Regions from separate parts of the Cedecea neteri genome, predicted to be linked through region 1. Evidence: predicted binding sites of a transcription regulator. Region 1 holds the regulator's gene; the other holds the start of a gene.
The links. The regulator PhoB, encoded in region 1, activates phosphate uptake and scavenging genes when phosphate is short. The targets are predictions, from matches to a motif close to CTGTCATAAAACTGNCNNAT.

Region 1 (7,201 bases):
AAATTGCCGTCAGCACCGGGATCGAAATCTGAATCAGGTGGCTCAGGCCCAGGTTGGACACCACCATCGAGAACAGACCGAGGATAAATACCAGCGAGCGGTAAGAGAGCGGCAGATACTGGCTAAAGAACTCCGCACAGGCGCAGGTCAGGCCAACGGCTGTAACCAGGCAAGCCAGGAAAATCAGCGCCGCGAGGAAGAAGCTACCGGCCCCGCCAAAGGTATGTGCCACATAGGCGTGCAGAATAGCCGCGCCGTTGGCTTTCTGATCGACCAGGTTCGCGCTGTCGGAACCGAGGTGGAACAGTGCCAGGTAGATAACCGTCAGGCCGATACCGGCAATCAGACCAGCCCAAATCGTGTAGCGGGTCAGCAGGCGAGATTCGGTTACACCGCGAGAGCGCGCGGCATTCACAATAACAATCCCGAACACCAGCGACGCCAGCGTGTCCATCGTCAGGTAGCCGTTCACGAAGCCGTTAGAAAACGCCGCGTTCTGGTAGGCTTCAGTCGCCGTGCTCAAGCCACCGGCTGGCCACAACACCGCCCCGGCCGCCAGAATAAGCAGCGCGATGATTTTCACCGGTGCCAGCACGTGGCCCACGGTATCCAGCAGCTTACCAGGATAAAGAGAAATCCCGATCACCAGCGCGAAGTAGACCACGCTGTAGATAAACAGCGGCATATCACCCATGCCGGTCAGCGGGGCAATCCCCACTTCAAAGGAAACGGTGGTGGTACGCGGCGTGGCAAACAGCGGCCCTACAGCCAGGTAGCAGACCGTCGCCAGCAAAATACCGGCGCGGCGGCCAATCGGCGAGCTGAGGCTATCAATACCACCGCCCACGCGGGCAATCGCCACGATAGTCAGAACGGGTAAACCTACCGCCGTCACCAGGAAGCCAAGCGCCGCCGTCCAGACGTGCTCGCCAGCCTGTAAGCCAACCATAGGAGGGAAAATAATGTTGCCCGCGCCCACAAACAGCGCAAAGGTCATAAAGCCCAGCGCGATGATGTCACGAGATTTCAAATGATAGGTCATAAAATAAAGCAGCCTGTGGATGTGTGGTGTTGAAAATGCTCAAATTTTTAAACCGACGTTCAGTCCAAATAACGTTCGGTAAAAACGCGGTTATTACCGGTAACGACAGCGGAATATGCTTCTCCGGATCGGTGGCGAAGAATAGTTAGTCGAATTACCACGCAATTTCAGTCGGTCTGGTAATAACAGGGGGGCAATTAAAACGCTTATAGCGTTTGAAGACAAGAAGGGATCGGGAAACCAGAAATATATCCTTTAAAAATACGCATAAGCAGTGAATAAAGTTGATTATACGCTTTTGTTATGGCTTATCATTCGGACAAAAAAGCATCAATTCGATATTCATCACTTAACGAGTGGTGAAAATACAAACAAAAAGGCCAGAAAACTGGCCTGTGGAAAGCGAACTTGACGGTTGCGGTGAATTAATGTGCCGCCACCGCTGACTCAGGGGCAATTAAGCGCTCGGGCAGAATGAACGAAAACGTCGATCCCTGCCCCGGTACGCTTTCGATATCCAGCCGTGCATCATGATGGCTAAGGGCGTGCTTCACGATAGCCAGCCCAAGGCCGCTGCCCCCTGTCTGCCGGGATCGCGCTTTGTCTACGCGGTAGAAACGCTCCGTCAGGCGCGGAATGTGCTCGGCGGAGATCCCCGGCCCGGTATCCTTCACGCTGAACGCTACGCCGTGAGGCAGTCTGTGCCAGGTGACGGTGATGTGCGTCCCGGCTGGCGTGTGATTCACCGCGTTATATACCAGGTTTGAGATCGCGCTGCGCAGCTGTTCTTCGTTGCCGTAAACCTGCAGCCCTGGCTCAACGTTAAAAGTGAGCGTTTGCTTCTGCTGGCTCAACGTCTGCGCCTCCCGCTCAACCACGCGCAGCATCAGCGGCACGTCGATTTTTTCATTCATCGACAGCGTGGGCGCAGCTTCAATGCGCGACAGCGTTAACAATTGCCTCACCAGCCCTTCCATGCGAGAGGTTTGCTCGCGCATGGTATGCAGCGCTTTGTCCCGCAGCGGCCCTTCCAGAGCCTGATCCTGCATCATCTCCAGATAACCCTGTAACACGGTCAGCGGCGTGCGCAGCTCATGGCTAACGTTGGCAAAGAAGTTACGGCGAGCACCTTCAAGCTGATGCATCTGCGTGACGTCTCGCGCCACCATCAGCCACTGCCCGTCGGCGTAGGGCATCACGCGGAACTCAAGATGACGGCCATTGTTTAGCACCAGCGTCAGCGGGCGACCAAACTGCTGCTTCGCCACGTATTGCGAAAATTCGGGGTAACGCAGCAAGTTGAGGATATTTTGGCCGTTATCGTCCGGCCAGCGCAGGCCAAGCAGCTGCTGTGCCAGGCCGTTACACCAAAAAATGGTGCCTTCTTCGGTGGTCAACACCACCGCATCGGGTAGAGATTCAGCTCCGCTTCGGAAGCGTTTGATCAGGTTGCCTAACTCTTTGCGGCGCTTTTTATTACGTAACTGCATCTGGTGCAGCCCGTACAGCAGAGGTTCCCAGCTTCCCCGCCCGGGCGGCGGGGTCATGCTGCGGTCAACCCACAGCCACCAGGAAAGACGAAGTAAATTCCAGAAATGCCAGCTTAGCAGGGCGGTCACCGCCGCCAGTAAAAACCACGGCAGGTGGCCAAAAATCAATCCGAGAATTGCCGCTGGCATACAACAGAGCACCAGCTCCAGTACCAGCCTTTTCCATGACAGCCGTTCCAGCACGCGTCACGCTCCTGTCAGCATATTAAAAACGGGTTGAAAAACGATAACCCGTGCCGCGAACTGTTTGCACCATTTTGTCATGACCACTTGTTTCCAACGCTTTACGCAGGCGACGAATATGCACGTCTACGGTACGGTCTTCAACGTAAACGTTAGTTCCCCACACGTTATTAAGCAGCTGTTCACGGCTGTAAACGCGCTCCGGGTGGGTCATAAAGAAGTGTAACAGCTTAAATTCAGTTGGCCCCATGTCGAGCGGATCTTCGCCGGTCATCACGCGGTGTGAGGACGGGTCAAGGCTCAGCCCCTGCATCTCAATCACCTCTTCCACCGCCATCGGGGAAATACGACGCATCACGGCTTTAATACGCGCCACCAGCTCTTTAGGAGAGAATGGCTTAGTGATGTAATCATCGGCACCGACTTCAAGGCCACGCACGCGATCTTCTTCTTCGCCACGCGCGGTCAGCATCATCACCGGAATTTCCCGGGTCAGCGCTTCACGCTTCAGGTGCTTGATAAACTGGATCCCGGAACCGCCTGGCAGCATCCAGTCCAGCAGGATCAGGTCGGGGAAAGGTTCAATCAGCAGGTTAACCGCGCTGTCATAATCTTCCGCCTCTACCGACTGGAAGCCATTTTGCTCGAGCACAAAGCTCACCATTTCACGAATCGGAGCTTCATCTTCTACGACTAAAATGCGTCTCGCCATGATTTACCCTGTTGAAAAGAGACCATCTCTTATTAATTGTGCGCCAGTATGCGTCAGATTTATGACAGATTTATGAAAAAGATGACGGCCAGATATTTCACCTTTTTGAATTATGACAGCCACGGATTTTTACTGACGGTTACGCTGCCAGCTCAATAGCTTATAATCGGTAATTCGCCTCTTTGCCATGGGACAGGTTATGCGCATTCTCCACACATCAGACTGGCACCTCGGCCAAAACTTCTATACCAAAAGCCGGGCTTCTGAACATCAGGCCTTTCTCGACTGGTTGTTAAACGCCGCGGTCGAACATCAGGTGGATGCGATCCTCGTGGCGGGAGATATCTTTGATACCGGCTCGCCGCCGAGCTACGCCCGTGAAATGTATAACCGTTTTGTCGTGCAGCTGCAGCGCACCGGCTGCCAGCTCGTGGTGCTGGCGGGGAATCACGATTCCGTAGCCACCCTGAATGAATCCCGTGAGCTGCTGGCCTGCCTGAATACCCGAGTGATTGCCAGCGCCCGCCATAACAAAGACGAGCAGGCGCTGCTGCTCAATCAAAAAGACGGCACGCCGGGGGCGATTCTCTGCCCGATACCTTTCCTGCGTCCTCGCGATATTCAAAGCAGCCAGGCCGGGCTGTCCGGTCATGAAAAACAGCGCTCTTTAATGGAGGCCATCAGCGAACATTATCAGCAATGCTTTGATGCCGCCGCTGCCCTTAGAGACGACAGGCCGCTGCCGATTATCGCCACCGGGCACCTGACCACTGTGGGCGTGACGAAATCCGATGCGGTGCGCGATATCTATATTGGCACGCTGGATGCCTTCCCGGCGCAGCACTTCCCGCCCGCCGACTACATTGCGCTTGGGCACATTCATCGCGCGCAAAAAATTGGCGGCACGGAACATATTCGCTACAGCGGCTCACCGATTCCGCTGAGCTTCGACGAAACCGGCAAAGCGAAAACCGTTTTTCTGGTGACATTCAACGACGGGGCGCTGGCCAGCGTCGAGCCTCTGGAAGTCCCCATCAGCCAGCCGCTGGCCATAGTGAAAGGGTCTCTGCGTGAAATCGAACAGCAGCTTGAGCAGTGGCGAAATGCGCCGACTGAACCCAAAGTTTGGCTGGATATTGAGATCGCCACCGACGAATATCTGCACGACATGCAGCGCCAGGTGCAGGCGCTCACCGACGATTTGCCGGTCGAAGTCGTTCTGCTGCGCCGCAGCCGGGAACAGCGCGAACGGGTGATTGCCAGCCAGCATAAAGAAACGCTGAGCGAGTTAAGCGTTGAAGAGGTCTTTGAGCGGCGGCTAAGCCAGGAAGAAACCAGCGAGGAACGCGCCGCCAGGCTAAGAACGCTGTTTGCCCAAACCCTTTCAGATTTGCACCAGCAGGAGGAACAGGCATGAAGATCCTCAGCCTGCGGTTAAAAAACATCAACTCCCTGAAAGGCGAGTGGAAAATTGATTTCACCCAGGAGCCTTTCGCCAGTAACGGACTGTTTGCCATCACCGGCCCCACGGGCGCGGGCAAAACCACCCTGCTGGATGCTATTTGCCTGGCGCTGTACCACAAGACACCGCGCCTCAACACCGTGTCGCAGTCGCAAAATGACCTGATGACCCGTGACACGGCGGAATGCCTGGCTGAAGTCGAGTTTGAGGTAAAAGGCACGGGTTACCGCGCGTTCTGGAGCCAGAACCGCGCCCGCAACGCGGCCAACGGCAATCTTCAGGCACCTCGCGTGGAGCTGGCTCAAATCGACGATGGCAAAATTCTCGCTGATAAAATCAAAGACAAGCTGGAGATTATCGCCTCGCTCACCGGGCTGGACTACGACCGCTTCACCCGCTCGATGATGCTCTCCCAGGGGCAGTTCGCCGCCTTTTTAAACGCCGATGCCAACGACCGCGCCTCGCTGCTTGAAGAGCTGACCGGCACGGAAATTTACGGCACCGTTTCCGCCGCGGTGTTTGAAAATCATAAGCAAATCAAAAGCCGCCTTGAAAACCTGCTGGCTCAGGCCTCCGGCGTCGCGCTATTAACCGCAGAGCAGCAACAGCAGCTTGCCGAGAGTTTGCAGGCGCTTACTCTGGAAGAGAAAAAGCTGTCCGCAGAGCACCAACAGCAGCAGCTACACCAGCAATGGCTGGCCCAGCAAACCCGGCTTTCCGCCGACAAAGCCCAAAAGCAACAGGCGCTCGAGGGTGCCAGTCAGGCGCTCAAAGACGCAGAGCCCATGCTGGCGAAACTCACCCGAGCCCTACCCGCCGAAAAACTTCGCCCTCACTGGCAGCGGCTGCAGGAAAAACAGCAGTCGCTGAAGCAAAACAGCGAGGCGGCGGAGAAAGTGATTACCCGCTTACAGCAGCTTTCCGTCCGCCGGCAGAAAACCCGAATGCTGGCCGCCGAGCAGGCTCAGCGGCTGAAGAGTGAAGCTCAGCAGGTGGAAGACTGGCTCGCGGCGAATGACCGCTATCGACTTTGGTCTGCCGAACTGACGGGCTGGCGCATGGCATTCATGCAGCAGCAGCGCGACGAAAAACAGCTGACTGAACTAAAGCAGGCCCTCGAGGCCAGTCGGCTAAAGCTACAGGCGCTGCCGGAGCCAAAGCTTGGCCTTTCTCCTGATGAAGTGAGCACTCATTTACAGCGAATGCTGGCAACCCGGCCTGCTCGCCAGCTGTTGGCTACTCTGCAGCCGCAGTTTGCCACGCTGGAGAAACGCAAAACCGAGCAACAGCGCGAGCTTATCGAGCTGGAGAAACAGATTGCCGAGCGTGAGGTTGAGCTGGGGCAAAAGCGCCAGCAGTACAAAGACAAACGCCAGCACGAAGCGGATCTGGAAAAAGTCGTTGAGCAGGAAAAACGCATCCAAAGCCTTGAGGCCGAGCGCGCTCGCCTGCAGCCTGATTCGCCGTGTCCGCTTTGCGGCTCAACCCAACACCCGGCTGTAGAGGCGTATAAAGCTCTCGAGCCTGGGGAGAACCAACAACGCCTGGCCGCCCTTAAGCAAGAAGTGGCTAAACTTGCAGAGCTTGGCTTTGCCCTTAAAGGTCAGCTTGATACCCAGCGCCAGCAGCGCGAAAAACTGGCCCAGGCCGGCAGCACCATTGAGGCAGAAGAAAAGTCGCTCTCGGCCCGCTGGCAGCAACAGTGCGCGGAACTCGCTATCGCGCTAACGCCTCAGGACGATCTCAGCGCCTGGCTTGACGAGCAGGAACAGCGCGAGCAACAACTGCGCCAGCTCGGCGAGCGGCAAGCGTTGGAGGCACAATATCAGCGCGACAGTCAGCAACATGAAAAGCTGAATGCGGACTTTTTGGCGCAGCGCGCTTCGCTACAGGCGGGGCTGGAACAAGTCGGTCTCCAACGTCCGGAGCCGGGCGAAGAGCAAACCTGGCTTGAGACTCGCCACAAGGAGTCTCAGCAATGGCAGCAGCAGCAGGACAAACTGCCGCAGCTTCGCCAGCAGCTCTCCGCTCTCGACATGTTGCTCTCAACCCTTGTGGACGATGGCTCCAGCCCACTGCCGCTGGATGAACACGAGCACCAGGCTGCGCTGCAAAACTGGCAGGCGCTGCATAACGATTGCAACCTGCTTGAAGGGCAGCGCCAGTCACTGCAACAGCAGCTGAAGCAAAGCGAAGAAGAAAGTACGGCGGCGCAGACGCAGTTCAGTCATGCGCTTTCGGCCAGCCAGTTT
Region 2 (7,201 bases), 1.7 Mb from region 1:
TATCGACAGCACGAAGCCGGCAGCCTGGCATCTGGAGATTGGCCGTAAACTGGCCACGCTCCGCGACCAGGGGATTATGCTGGTGGCGAGTGGTAACGTGGTGCATAACTTGCGCACGGCACGCTGGCACGGCGAAAATACGCCTTACCCCTGGGCCGAGTCGTTTAACGATTATGTTAAAGCGAACCTGACCTGGCAGGGGCCTGCGGAGCAGCATCCGCTGGTGAACTATCTCAGCCATGAAGGCGGTTCCCTGTCTAACCCGACGGCGGAACACTTCCTGCCGCTGCTTTATGTCCTGGGCGCATGGGATGGCAAAGAGTCGATCACGATTCCGGTCGACGGAATAGAAATGGGTTCGCTGAGTATGCTGTCGGTTGTGGTGGGATAAACAGAAAAGCGCCCAATGGGCGCTTTTTTAATGCTCTATTCCACAAAGATATGCGGATAGAAACGGGAAAGATCCTGCGTAATAAGTTCGCGATCCTCACGAATCCCGATCCCGGCAGGCTGATCGTTAATAAGCCAGCTGCCAATCAGCGTATAGCTGTCGCCGAATTTAGGTAGCTGATAGAACTGCTGGACGATCATGCCTTCTTCACCGTATGGCCCGTCAACGCGCGCGATCTCCTGGCCATTCTCGATGATCTTCACGTTGGCGCCTTCGCGGGAGAAGATCGGCTTCACGACGTATTTTTCCATCGGCGGGAAGTTATCTTCGGCGAAATAAGCCGGCAGCAGGTTAGGGTGGCCCGGGAACATCTCCCACAGCATCGGCAGCAGAGCTTTGTTGGAGATAATGCTTTTCCAGGCCGGCTCCAGCCAGCGGACGCCCGCATCTTCCAGCTTGGTGGAGAACATCTCACGCAGCATGAATTCCCACGGGTAGAGCTTGAACAGGTTGCTGATAACCTGATCCTGCAGATCGGTAAACTGGCCTTTCTCTCCAAGACCAATTTCCTCAATAAAGAGGAACTCGCTCGCGACGTCTGACTCAGCGGCGCAGTCCTGCAGATATTGCACGGTGCCGCGATCTTCTACCGTATCCTGGCAGCAGGCAAAGTGCAGCAGATTGAAGCCATGCTGCTGCTTCAGCTCGGCGAAACGCTCGATCAGCTTTTCCTGCAGGCTGTTGAACTGGTCTGCGTCTGCGGGCAGCTTGCCCGCAGCCACCTGATCTTCAAGCCAGATCCACTGGAAGAAGGCCGCTTCGTACAGCGACGTTGGCGTATCGGCATTATTTTCCAGCAGCTTGGGTTCACCCACTCCGTCCCACGCCAGATCCAGACGGGAATAAAGGGAAGGCTGCTGGCTGCGCCAGGACTGGCGAACAAATTCCCAGGTGTGTTTCGGAATGCGGAAACGGGCCATCAGCTCGTCGCTGGCCACCACCTTTTCCACAACCTGCAGACACATTTGATGCAGCCCGGCGGTCACCTCTTCCAGGCGTTCAACCTGAGCCAGCGTGAGCTTGTAATAGGCGTCTTCACACCAGTACGGCTCCCCGTACATGGTGTGAAAATTGAAGCCGTATTCCGTGGCTTTTTCGCGCCAGTCCGGGCGCTCAACAATAGAAACTCTTTCCATGATTTATCAGCCGCCCATTGAACGGCTGCTGCCGGAGGTGGCGCTGCTGCGCTGCATGGTGGATTGCTTGGCCACTGACTCACCAAAGCCGCCGCGAGTCACCGTTGAAGTGGTCGCAGGTTTTGGTGCCATCGCGCTTTTCGGGACGGTTGTCGTCCTGCCTGGGGTGGCCGCGCCGTAGCTCTTACCGCTGGCATCGGCGTACTTGCCGTAAGCCGGGCTGGCCGGGTTTTTTGAGGTAAACAGCGGCTGCTGCGCAAAGCCCGCACCGCCGCCCATCAGGCGACCCATCATGTAGCCCGCCATCAGCGGCATCCAGAAGCTGCCGCTTTGCTGCGGTTGAGCCTGAGCCTGGCTTTCACCGGCAAGACTTGCCTGAGCTGGCGCTGGCTGGCACTGGCCTTCGCCAAACTCGGCCACGCAGGCTTCTCGGGAAGCGTACTTCGGTGCGGTGCGCTCGGCTTCTTTCAGCGCGTTATTATAGGCGGTGGTACATTCCGCGCTTTTGCTCGGGTTCGCCTGTGAGCAGTCGTCCGCGTTTTGATACATTGAGACGGTTTCGTCGCTTTGTTCACAGCCGGCCAGCATAAAGACGGCGGTGACAGCCAACGCCACCGGCGTTAAATGGCGTGCGTTCCAGCTTTTGCGGAACGATGAATGATTTATATTTTTTGTCCGTTTCATTTAATCAGTCCTGAGCCCAGTAGGTTTGGTGCTAAGGATAGGGGATGAGCGGTTGAAATTGAAGCGATGTAGGCCTGTTGGCAGGAGATCTTTACGTTGCCTTACGTTCAAACGCGAGGCAGAAAAAAAGGGGCGTAAAAATACGCCCCTTTCGTTGGCATTCCAGCGATTAATTAGCGAATGGGTTCGCTTTTTTCCCGCTGGTGGCCGCTGCCGGAGTGGCATGAGTCGCTTTAGTGGATGCGGCTGCTGGCGTAGTGTTGTAGCCGTCAGCGCGGGCATCCTGTTCTGGGGTTTCCGGGGCAACGCTGTCCGCGGAGGTTGAAACCGGTTTGCCCAGGGTATTGTTCAGCGCAATCAGATCCTGCTCGTTCAACGTACCCAGCGCTGATTTAATATTCAGCTGGTTAATCAGGTAGTTATAACGTGCGCTGGAGAGTTGCTGCTTGGCGTTATACAGCGTGGTGGTCGCATCCAGCACGTCAACGATAGTACGGGTACCCACTGAGTAACCGGCTTCCATCGCATCCAGGGAGCTTTGTGCAGACACAACGGCCTGTTTATAAGCGTTGATGGTGCTGATAGAGGCATTCACGTTGTTGAAGGAGGAACGCACGGTCTGTACGACGCTGCGGTGTGCGCTTTCCAACTGCTCGCTGGCACCCACAAAGTTGTACTGAGCTTGTTTAACCTGAGAGTTAACCTGGCCACCCTGGTACAGCGGCAGCGAGAAGCTCAGGCCAACCTGGTTCTGCCCTTTGTAGCTGTTGTCATACGCCGAGTTATTCGCGGTTTTTGAACCGTTATAGCTGGTGTTAGACACGCCGCTGGACGCGTTCAGGCTCAGGGTTGGCAGATGGCCATCTTCAGCCAGGCGAATTTGTTCGCGGGCCAGATCCTGGCTCAGGCGAGCCTGAAGCAGGCTCAGGTTGCGTTTTTCAGCGTCTTTCAGCAGGTTGTTGACCGCATCTGGTTTGGTGGTTTTGAAACCGTCTACGTTCAGAGAAGCGAGGCTCAGATAGTCGTTGCCGGTGACCTGACGCAGTGATTCCACCGCGTTGTCCAGATTATTACGGGCGGTAACTTCGTTCGCCAGCACGGTGTCGTACTGTGCGCGGGCGTTTTGTACGTCAGTGATGGCAACCAGACCGACGTTAAAGCGCTGAGTGGTTTGATCCAACTGGCGATAGATGGCCTGTTTCTGCGCTTCAGTATAAGAAAGCGCGTCAATGGCGCTCAGCACGTTAAAATAGGCTGTGGCCGTGTTCAGGATCAAAGACTGCTGATCGGTCTGGAAGCTGACGTCCTGAATCCCCGCGGTTTTTTCCTGCAGGCTCAGGGCGCGCCATTTTGACATATCAAAAATGGTTTGCGTCAGCTGTAACGTTGCGCTGGTCGTGTTGGAGTTAACGCCGTTTGCGTCACGAAAACCGTTACCGTAGGTGTAATCTGCACCCAGGCCCAGCTGTGGTAATAATGGGCTGCGTGTTTCATTAATTTTTTCGAATGCGGCGTCACGGTCAGCAGCGGATTTACGCAGGTCCGGGTTGCTGGTGCGGGCCTGTTGATAAACCTGCAGCAGGTTTTCTGCCTGGCTCATGGCGCTGAAACCCGTTAGGCTCAGACCGATAAGAATGGGGAGCAGTTTCTTCATTTGCATTCCTTGTTGTGAAGCAGAATTATTTTGTTTAACGCCGACAGGAGTCAAATATGATCGCCGATTCTACAGATTCCGTCAGCCGGGCAGGTTGGCGTAAAGTGCCATCTACCTTAATTTTCACCAATCTACCACATCAAAATTGAAAGGGCAGTTACGCAGGGTTGAAATCGCCCGGCCAGCGCCCATTTGCCATCAGGACATCATTTATGAATAAGTCAGAAAAGCTTTCGGCTACTTTCGCCAAAAAGGATGTAGAAATTATTGCACGGGAAACGCTTTATCGTGGCTTTTTTTCACTCGATCTTTATCGTTTTCGCCATCGTTTGTTTAATGGCGAAATGAGTGACGAAGTCAGACGTGAAATTTTTGAACGCGGTCACGCCGCGGTGCTGCTACCCTATGACCCTGTGCGCGATGAAGTCGTGCTGATAGAGCAGATTCGTATTGCCGCCTGGGACACAAGCGAAACCCCATGGCTGTTAGAAATGATCGCCGGGATGATTGAAGAGGGCGAAAGCGTAGAAGATGTTGCGCGCCGTGAAGCCGTAGAAGAAGCAGGCCTTGTTGTGGGCCGGACCAAACCGGTTCTGAGCTATTTAGCCAGCCCCGGCGGCACCAGCGAAAGGTTGTCTATTTTAGTCGGCGAAGTGGATGCCACTCAGGCCAACGGTATTCATGGCCTGGTGGAAGAAAACGAAGATATTCGTGTTCATGTGGTCAGCCGGGAGCAGGCTTACCAGTGTGTCGAAGAGGGGAGCATCGACAACGCGGCGACGGTCATCGCTTTGCAATGGCTGCAGCTGCATTATGAGCAACTAAGAAAAGAGTGGAATCACTGATTATGAAGCGCTATACCCCTGACTTCCCCGAAATGATGCGTTTGTGCGAAACCAACTTCGCGCAGCTGCGCCGTCTGTTGCCAAAAAATGATGCAGCGGGCGAAACGGTAACCTATCAGGTTAATAGCGCCAGATATAGATTAACTATTTCAGAATCAACGCGTTATACCACCATGGTGGAAATAGAACAAACGCACCCCTCGGTGAGTTACTGGAGCCTGCCGTCAATGTCGGTCAGGCTGTATCACGATGCGATGGTCGCGGAAGTGTGTTCAAGCCAGCAGATCTTTCGCTTCAAAGCGCGATATGATTATCCGAATAAAAAGTTGCATCAACGCGACGAAAAGCATCAAATTAACCAGTTTCTTGCTGATTGGCTGCGCTACTGTTTAGCGCATGGAGCAATGGCCGTGCCTGTATATACCTAGCTTTTTAGGGTCGAGGACGGTTAACGGCACAACGCCCTGAATAATGGATGGTATTGATACCCTGAATGAATCGAGCTGCCGCCTGGATATCAGCAGCTTAAGTGTGGTGGGTAGTAAGTGTGCGTGAAACCTAAGGACACCATTTGGAAAGCCTGTTAACCCTTCCTGCGGCCGATGGAGGCCGAATCAGGATATTGCAAATAACCGATACCCATTTGTTCGCCGGAAAGAACGAAACGCTGCTCGGTATAAATACCTGGAAGAGCTATCAGGCGGTACTGACCGCCATTCTTGCCGAACAGCGTGCCTGCGACTTACTGGTGGCAACCGGGGATTTGGCCCAGGATCATAGCGTGGAGGCTTATCAGCACTTTGCTGAAGGGATCTCCCGCATTTCTGCGCCTTGCGTTTGGCTACCGGGTAATCACGATTTTCAGCCAGCAATGTTTAACGCTCTGCAGGAAGCGGGTATTTCCCCGGCCAAGCGCGTTTATATCGGCGATCGCTGGCAAATTTTGCTGCTGGACAGCCAGGTCTTTGGCGTCCCCCACGGTGAACTGAGCGACTATCAGCTGGAATGGCTTGAGCGTCAGCTGGCTGCGGCTCCGGAGCGCCACACGTTACTTTTACTGCATCATCACCCTCTTCCTGCCGGCTGCAGCTGGCTGGATCAGCACAGCCTGCGCAATGCTGCCGCACTGGATGCCGTGCTTAAGCCGTGGCCGCAGGTGAAAACGCTGCTTTGTGGGCACATTCATCAGGAACTGGATCTCGACTGGAACGGCCGTAGAATGCTGGCCACGCCTTCGACATGCGTCCAGTTCAAACCACACTGCGCAAATTTCACGCTCGACACCATTGAGCCGGGTTGGCGCTGGCTCGATCTTTACCCTGACGGCAGCCTGACGACGGAAGTTTGCCGTTTGCAAAGCGGTAAATTCAGTCCTGACACGGCTTCTGAGGGTTATTAATGCCTGCGTTACTGTATTTGCACGGGTTTAATAGCTCTCCGGCCTCCGCAAAAGCAACCCGTTTTAAGGCATGGCTGGCCCAGCATCATCCTGAAATTGAGATGATTGTGCCTCAGTTACCGCCTTACCCGGCAGAGGCCTCCGAACTGCTGGAGTCGCTGGTGCTTGAGCGGGGAGGAGAGCCTCTGGGCATCGTGGGGTCTTCCCTCGGTGGCTATTACGCAACCTGGCTTTCGCAATGTTTCACCTTGCCTGCGGTGGTGGTTAATCCGGCCGTTCGCCCTTTTGAGCTGCTGGTGGGTTACCTTGGTAAAAACGAGAACCCCTACACCGGGCAGCAATATGTGCTAGAGTCACGCCATATTTACGATCTAAAAGTCATGCAGATTGACCCGTTGGACGCGCCAGACTTGATTTGGCTGCTGCAACAAACGGGCGATGAGGTGCTTGATTACCGCCAGGCCGTAGCCTACTACGCGCTCTGCCGCCAGACGGTGAAACCCGGTGGCAATCATGCCTTCACGGGCTTCGAAGATTATTTCACACAGATTGTCGACTTCCTCGGCTTGCGCTGAGGCCTGACGGCCGATTTCCTGTTTCGCTATCTGAATGAATAAACCATGACGCAATCCTATAATGCCGATGATATAGAGGTACTCACCGGGCTTGAGCCTGTTCGCCGCCGTCCGGGGATGTACACTGACACCACTCGTCCTAACCATTTAGGGCAGGAAGTCATTGATAACAGCGTGGATGAGGCGCTGGCAGGTCACGCTAAGCGCGTGGATGTCATCCTTCACGCCGACCAGTCGCTGGAAGTCATTGATGACGGGCGCGGGATGCCTGTTGATATCCATTCCGAAGAGAAGGTTCCGGCCATTGAGCTGATCCTTTGCCGTCTGCATGCGGGCGGTAAATTCTCGAATAAAAACTACCAATTCTCCGGCGGCCTCCACGGCGTAGGGATCTCTGTAGTTAACGCCCTTTCCAAACGCGTTGAAGTGACCGTCCGCCGTGACGCTCAGGTATACA

Region 2: nudF (ADP-ribose diphosphatase) is a predicted target of PhoB. The motif match lies at 4,046-4,065, and genes of this name have one in related genera.

The regions. Positions count from the first base shown of each region.
Region 1 is NZ_CP009459.1:2,120,493-2,127,693, reverse strand. It holds gene brnQ (branched-chain amino acid transporter carrier protein BrnQ) at 1-1,042, opposite strand, end outside; gene phoR (phosphate regulon sensor histidine kinase PhoR) at 1,468-2,775, opposite strand; gene phoB (phosphate response regulator transcription factor PhoB) at 2,798-3,487, opposite strand; gene sbcD (exonuclease subunit SbcD) at 3,687-4,904, shown strand; gene sbcC (exonuclease subunit SbcC) at 4,901-7,201, shown strand, end outside.
Region 2 is NZ_CP009459.1:454,557-461,757, reverse strand. It holds gene ygiD (4,5-DOPA dioxygenase extradiol) at 1-391, shown strand, start outside; gene LH86_RS02175 (glutathionylspermidine synthase family protein) at 427-1,587, opposite strand; gene LH86_RS02170 (DUF1190 family protein) at 1,594-2,271, opposite strand; gene tolC (outer membrane channel protein TolC) at 2,441-3,925, opposite strand; gene nudF (ADP-ribose diphosphatase) at 4,138-4,770, shown strand; gene LH86_RS02155 (DUF1249 family protein) at 4,773-5,198, shown strand; gene cpdA (3',5'-cyclic-AMP phosphodiesterase) at 5,342-6,169, shown strand; gene yqiA (esterase YqiA) at 6,169-6,744, shown strand; gene parE (DNA topoisomerase IV subunit B) at 6,790-7,201, shown strand, end outside.